Regions from separate parts of the Plantactinospora sp. CNZ320 genome, predicted to be linked through region 1. Evidence: predicted binding sites of a transcription regulator. Region 1 holds the regulator's gene; the other holds the start of a gene.
What was found. Region 1 encodes HspR, which represses chaperone genes until heat shock. Its sites were predicted from a motif close to TTGAGTNNNNNNNACTCAA; they were not measured.
Positions count from the first base shown of each region.

Region 2: lon (endopeptidase La) is a predicted target of HspR. The motif match lies at 2,207-2,225, and genes of this name have one in related genera.

Region 1 is NZ_PJMP01000001.1:4,837,732-4,841,146, forward strand. Features, by position in the region: gene CLT71_RS21540 (DUF4360 domain-containing protein) at 1-558, opposite strand, end outside; gene CLT71_RS21545 (DUF4360 domain-containing protein) at 814-1,359, opposite strand; gene CLT71_RS21550 (heat shock protein transcriptional repressor HspR) at 2,006-2,398, opposite strand; gene dnaJ (molecular chaperone DnaJ) at 2,484-3,415, opposite strand, start outside.
Region 2 is NZ_PJMP01000001.1:4,701,554-4,704,968, forward strand. Features, by position in the region: gene lon (endopeptidase La) at 1-2,186, opposite strand, end outside; gene CLT71_RS20900 (hypothetical protein) at 2,314-3,351, opposite strand; gene CLT71_RS20905 (LuxR C-terminal-related transcriptional regulator) at 3,398-3,415, opposite strand, start outside.

The sequences.
Region 1 (3,415 bases):
GGTCGCCGGGTTGGACGTCCCGACGTTCACCCGCAGTTCGGTGTTGATGTTGAGGAAACGCATCTCCCCGCAGGGCGCGTAGCTCACCGAGGTGAGTTCCGAGGTGTCGGTCGTCTGCCAACTGTCGTCCAGCGGGCCGCTGAAGTTGTGGTTCTTGTACGTCGTCGGCGAGGAGCCCTGGAAGTAGTAGTTCGCCCGCGACACCGCGGTCGCGCCGTTGGCCAGGTAGGCGTAGCCGCGGTAGTCGGCCTGGAGGATGGCGTAGGTGAAGCCCTCCGGGACGTGCACCTGTAGGGCCAGCTGGCAGTTCTTCCGGGCGTCGGTCGGTCGCGCCCCCACGCCGACCTGGGCGAGATAGTCGCTGTAGGTCACCGTGAAGGCGGTGTTGTCGGGGGCGACCGCGACGGCCGCGGTCCCGGCCGGGCAACCCGAGCCATTGATGGTAATGACGTCGATGACAATCTGCTGTTCCGGAGGCTCCACGGGCGGATCCGTCGGGATGACAATCCCGCCGAGCATCGAGGCAACGAGACTGCCAATGGCCAGCACACTGATCATGGGTTCCCTCCCGATCGTGGCGATAATGTCGCGCGCGCAGGCACACCCTAACTCTATTTATTGATGTTCGTCAATGTCCTAAAGTTGAATGCGTATTGGCCGAAAAGCTGGTACGACAACCTGACGCCAGATACACAGAGAGGCCCCCGGGTCAGGCACGATGGACTTTCACAATTCCATCGGCCGACCCAGGGGCCTTTTGATTCGCGTTGACCCCACGGACCTTACGTAGGGGCCGCGATTACGGCGACGCGATCAGCACTCTTTCCAACTGAGGTGGTAGACGCTGCGCACACTGCCCCGGCTGGAGTCCATCACCATGAAGCTCGTGCCGTTGTCGCCGTTGCCGCCGTCCACCCGCAGCTCGGTGTTGACGTTGAGGTTGCGCGACTCGCCGCAGGGTGCGTAGACCAGGGAGGCGGCCCGGTCGGAGACACGCCAGCCGCCGACGTACGGCCCGGTGAACTCGTGACTGGTCTGCGCCGTCGACGAACTGCCCATCCAGTAGTAGTGCGAGTGCTGCGAGCCGCTGGCTCCCCGCTGGAGGTAGGCGAAGCCCTGCAGATCCACCTGGGACACCGCGAAGGTGAGCCCTTGGGGGATGTTGACCCGCAGGTTGAGCTGGCAGTTCTTCCTGAACTCGGTCGGCTTCGCCCCGGCGCCGGCCAGGACGTAGTAGTCGCTGTAGCTCACCGTGAAGGCCGTGTTGTCGGCTGCGGTACTCACCTCGGCCGTCCCCGCCGGGCAGCCGGATCCATTGACGGTCTCCACGCTGATGGTGACCCTCTCGGCAGGCGTCACCAAAGGCTCGGTAGCTACCGTCGAGGCAAACAATGCCGCGAGTACGCCGCCGACAGCCATCACGTTGGACATGGTAGTTCCCTTCCGGTCGTCGCGATGCGGTCGCGCCCGCAGCCCACCATAGTCACGACATTGATAGTCGTCAATAAAACAATCTTGTAACCGAGAGAGCATTTCAAAAACTGTCGATCAATTGTGTTTGATCAGATCACAGGCATCCGCAGGACCGCGTCATAGCGCGGCACCGGGGCACTACTCGGCGACCTGTCGCCCGTACCCCCACTTGCCGGGGCGGACGGACAGGGCGCTTATTGACCTTTGCTGGCCGTACGACGAAAAAATCCGGCGATCAACAGACCACCGGACCCCGACGTCACCGCTATGTACGGTGATGGCTCGCGGCCTACCCGGGGTAATGATTTCCGAGCCTTCTCGCTAATAGATTCCGAGAATCGGGCGTAATGTTCCCGAAACACCCGGAGTAATGGTTGCGGACACCCGGTACGGGTACCCGGCGGTCCCGTGATGCGGGAGGGGCCGGCCCCGAGAGCAGCTCACGGGGCGGGCCCGACGGGGTGGGCGCGCACCGGGCGCACCCAGCAGCGCCGGACACGCACCGGGGCACACGGGGCCGGGTAGGCCGGGGTCAGGCCGACGGGTCGGTGCTGCGGCGGGGGCGCCAGACGACCAGTGCCGTCGAGGGCCGGTTGGTCGGCACCAGGTCCCGGCGAGGCAGCCCGCCCAGCGACTCCAGCTCGGCTATCCGGCGGTAGGCGGCCTCCAACTCGGCCTGCAACCCGGCGATCCGCTGCTGCAACTCGTCGACCATCTGCTCCAGCACGATGATCCGCTTGATGCCGGCCAGGTTCACCCCGTCGTCCTGGCTGAGCCGCTGCACCTCACGCAGCAGCGCGACGTCACGGACGCTGTACCGGCGCCCGCCGCCCGGGGCGCGGCCGGGCTGCACCAGCCCCATCCGGTCGTACTGCCGCAGCGTCTGCGGGTGCATGCCGGCCATCCGGGCCGCGACCGAGATCATCAGAACCTTGGCGTCGGACGCCTGCTCGACCGAGACGACGATGTACTCCTCGGCCACCTTCGATCACCTCCGCGTTGCCAACAGCTCAGTTGAAACGACGCACCCGGGCGTCGAGATGTTCCCGTGCCGCCGCCGGAGTCTGCGCGGCGAACTCCTCCAGCGCCTTCCTGGCCTCCGGCGAGAGCTGCTCGGGAACCACGATCTCCACGGTCACCAGCAGGTCACCGGCCTGGCCGTCCCGCCTGACCACACCCCGGCCCCGGGCCCGCAGCGTACGGCCGCTCGGGGTCCCCGGCGGCACCCGCAGGGTCACCGCCGAGTCCAGGGTGGGCACCCGCAGATCCGTTCCGAGCACCGCCTCCGCGATCGTGATCGGCACGGTGAGGGTCAGATCGTCGCCGCTGCGCCCGAAGATGTCGTCGGCGCGGACCTTGACCAGGACGTAGAGGTCGCCGGGCGGGCCGCCCCGCTCGCCGGGCTCACCCCGGCCGGCGAGCCGGATCCGCTGGCCGTCGGCGACCCCGGCCGGAAACCGCACGTTGAGCGTGCGGGACTTGGTCACCCCGCCGGTGCCCCGGCACTCCGGGCACTTCTCCTCCACGATCGTGCCGACACCCTGGCACTCCCGGCACGGCTCGGAGAAGCTGAACGACCCCTGGTTGCGGGTCACGACTCCGGCGCCCCGGCACTGCGGACAGGTCTGCGGCAGTGTCCCCGGCTTGGCGCCGTCACCGTTGCAGGTGTCGCAGACGCCGGGAGCGCGCAGCGTCAACGGCACCGTCACCCCGCGTACCGCGTCGCCGAAGTCGAGCATGACCTCGGCCTCCACGTCCCGACCCCGGGCCGGGCCGCGGGTCCGGGTCGGACCGCCGCCAGAGAAGATCGAACTGAACAGGTCGGAGAAGCCCGCCCCGCCGAACCGCCGGTCGCCACCCGCGCCGCCCGGCTGGCCGACCCCGCCGAAGAGGTCCGAGACGTCGAACGGATAGCCGCCGGGCCCGCCGGACCGGGCGTTGC
Region 2 (3,415 bases), 140 kb from region 1:
TTCCGGGCCGGGATGATCACCTCGGTCAGTCCCGCCCGGTGTGCGGCGAGCAGCTTCTGCTTCACCCCGCCGATCGGCAACACCCGGCCGGAGAGGGTCACCTCGCCGGTCATGCCGAACTCCGGGCGTACCGGCCGGCCACTGGCCAGCGAGGCCAGCGCGGTGACCATGGTGATGCCGGCGCTCGGGCCGTCCTTCGGCACCGCACCCGCCGGTACGTGCAGGTGGATCCGCCGCCCCGCCAACGCGTTCGGGTCCAGCCCCAACGCCCGGCCGTTCGACCGGAGGTAGGAGAGCGCGATGTGCGCCGACTCCTTCATCACGTCGCCGAGCTGCCCGGTCAGGGTCAGCCCCGGCTCGCCCTCCATGCTTGTCGCCTCGATGAAGAGCACGTCACCACCGGCACCGGTCACCGCCAGCCCGGTCGCCACCCCGGGCACCGCCGTCCGCTCCGCCGACTCCGGCGTGAACTTCGGCCGCCCCAGATAGCTGGTCAGGTTGTCGGTGTCGACCCGTACCGGACCATCGGTCGAGGCCAGTGCAACCGCGACCTTGCGGAGGATCTTCGCCAGCGCGCGTTCGAGCTGGCGTACCCCGGCCTCCCGGGTGTGCTCGGCGGCGATCCGACCCAGCGCGGCGTCGGAGACGCTGACCTCGTCGGCGGTCAGCCCGGCCCGCTCGACCTGCCTGGGCAGCAGGTGGTCCCGGGCGATCGCGACCTTCTCCTCCTCGGTGTACCCGTCCAGGGTCACCAGCTCCATCCGGTCCAGCAGCGGGCCGGGGATCGCCTCCACCACGTTGGCGGTGGCCAGGAAGAGCACGTCGGACAGGTCGAGGTCGACCTCCAGGTAGTGGTCCCGGAAGGTGTGGTTCTGCGCCGGGTCCAGCACCTCCAGCAGGGCGGCGGCCGGGTCGCCGGCGTACCCCGCCGAGATCTTGTCGACCTCGTCGAGCAGCACGACCGGGTTCATCGAGCCCGCCTCGCGCAGCGCCCGGACGATCCGGCCGGGCAGCGCACCGACGTACGTCCGGCGGTGGCCACGGATCTCGGCCTCGTCCCGGATGCCGCCGAGGGAGACCCGGACGAACTTCCGGCCCAGCGCTCGGGCGACCGACTCGCCGAGGCTGGTCTTGCCGACTCCGGGCGGGCCGCCGAGGGCGAGCACCGCGCCCGAGCCACGGCCGCCGACGACCTGGAGGTTGCGGGCCGCGCGCCGGTTGCGCACCGCCAGGTACTCCAGGATGCGGTCCTTCACGTCGGCCAGGCCGGCGTGGTCGGCGTCCAGCACCTGCCGGGCCTGCACCAGGTCGGTGTTGTCCTCGGTACGCGTGGACCACGGCATCTCCAGCACCGTGTCCAGCCAGGTACGGATCCAGCCCGCCTCCGGAGAGGCGTCGCTGGCCCGTTCCAGCTTGCCGACCTCGCGCAGTGCCGCCTCGCGTACCTTGTCGGGCAGGTCGGCGGACTCGACCCGGGAGCGGTAGTCGGCCGAGCCGTCCGGCTCGTCCTCGCCCAGCTCCTTGCGGATCGCGGCGAGCTGCTGGCGGAGCAGGAACTCGCGCTGGGACTTCTCCAGTCCCTCCCGGACGTCGGAGTTGATCTGCTCGGTGACCTCCTGCTCGGCCAGGTACGCCTTCACCCAGCCAACCAGCAGTTCGAGCCGGGCTGTGACGTCCGGCGCGGCAAGCAGTTCGATCTTCTGTTCCAGGGTGAGCCACGGCGCGTAGCCGGCCGAGTCGGCCAGTTCGGTCAGGTCGGTCATCCGCTCGACCGCGTCGATGACCTGCCAGGCGCCACGCTGTTGTAGCAGTGACGTCACAAGTGCCCGGTACTCCCGGGCGAGTTCCTTGGCCCGGCCGGCCGGTGCCGGCTCGGTGATCGCGACTGTCTCGACCCAGAGCGCCGCGCCGGGTCCGGGGACTCCGGAGCCGATCCGGGCCCGGGACAGCCCGCGCACCACGGCGGCGGGTTCGCCGCTGGGCAGCCGGCCGACCTTCTCGATCGTGGCGATGACGCCGATGGAGCCGTACTCCCCGTCGACCCGGGGCACGGCCAGAAGCTTCTTGTCGCCCGTGGCCCGGGCGGCGTCCACCGCTGCCTGGGTGGTCGCCTCCAGGGTCACCGGGATGACCATGCCGGGCAGCAGGACAGCATCGGTCAGAGCAAGAACCGGAAGAGTTGCCATCACACACCTGCCATCGTTAGTTGAGCTTGTACGACTCAAGTAACAAACGGTGCTCCATGTTCCGGCTTGTGATCCAGAGCACTACGACGAGTGCCACGGCGGACCGGAGTTCCGGGGAACCGGACGCTCAGACCAGTGGCGGGCGACCAGCGCACGGCGGGATGAACCAGCCACGGCGGGCGGTACGGAGCAGCGCCGAGTGTCGGTCCGAGGCGTCGACCTTGACCACGACCCGCGCGACGATCTCCGCAACGCTGCCGCCCGGCAGCGCCAGGCCGACCTCGATCCGCCGGTCGGACCAGCCCTCCAGCAGCAGACCGACCACCACCAACTCGCGGCGGGTCAGCATCGACCGGCCGCCGGGCAGCGCAGACAGCACCAGCACCCCGACCGTCGACGGTGGCGCGGTGCCACAGGCCAGCACTGCGACCTGGAGAAACCCCGAGCGGTCGTCATGCTCTGCGGCGCCGGTCGGCCAGAGGAACGAGGCGGAGCCGCCGGAGTTCAGCACCTGGTGCAGGGCCACACCGGGTAACGCCGAATCGGGCGCCAGCAGCGGGTGACCGGGCAGGCCGGGCAGCGGGTGCGCCTCACCGTCTCGGGTCAGCACCGCCCCCGCCCGGGCGTTCCGGACGATCTGCGCCAGTACCGTCAGCGACCGCACCTGGTCGACGGCGGCGCCGACCCGGGGAGCCAGCGCACCGACCAGGTCCCGCTCGGCGTCGGTCGGCCGATCGGGGTCGTCGGTGGACATGATCAGTACCCCGACGTGCCGGCGGTCCGGGGCGAAGAGGCCGACCGCCATCCCCTCCCGGAAGCCGGCCGGGAGGTAGTACTCCCCCCAGACCGGCAGCTCGGCGAGCGGCACCGGCGAGTCACGGGCCCGCTGCGGCACGGGTGAGTTGGTCAGCCCGACCAGTTCGACCTGCTCCAGCAGTGCCGACGTGCCGAAGTAGTTCCGGGTCCGGGTGTCGTAACCGGTGCTGGCCACCTCGGTGTACCGGCGGCACCCGTCGTCGAACAGGGCGAGCCAGACGGCCTGTACCGGCATCACCTCGCCGATCCCGGCCAGCAACTCGTCCGCCCGACCGTCACGGCCCATTGCAGCGGCGATGTCGACCAGACCACGGAACGCCTTCGACGAAGACGGTGGCGGAGCGGTCATCACAAACCTTCGTCCATGGACGGGCCGGTACGACGACGTGGGACAGTCAACGTCGGATCCGGGC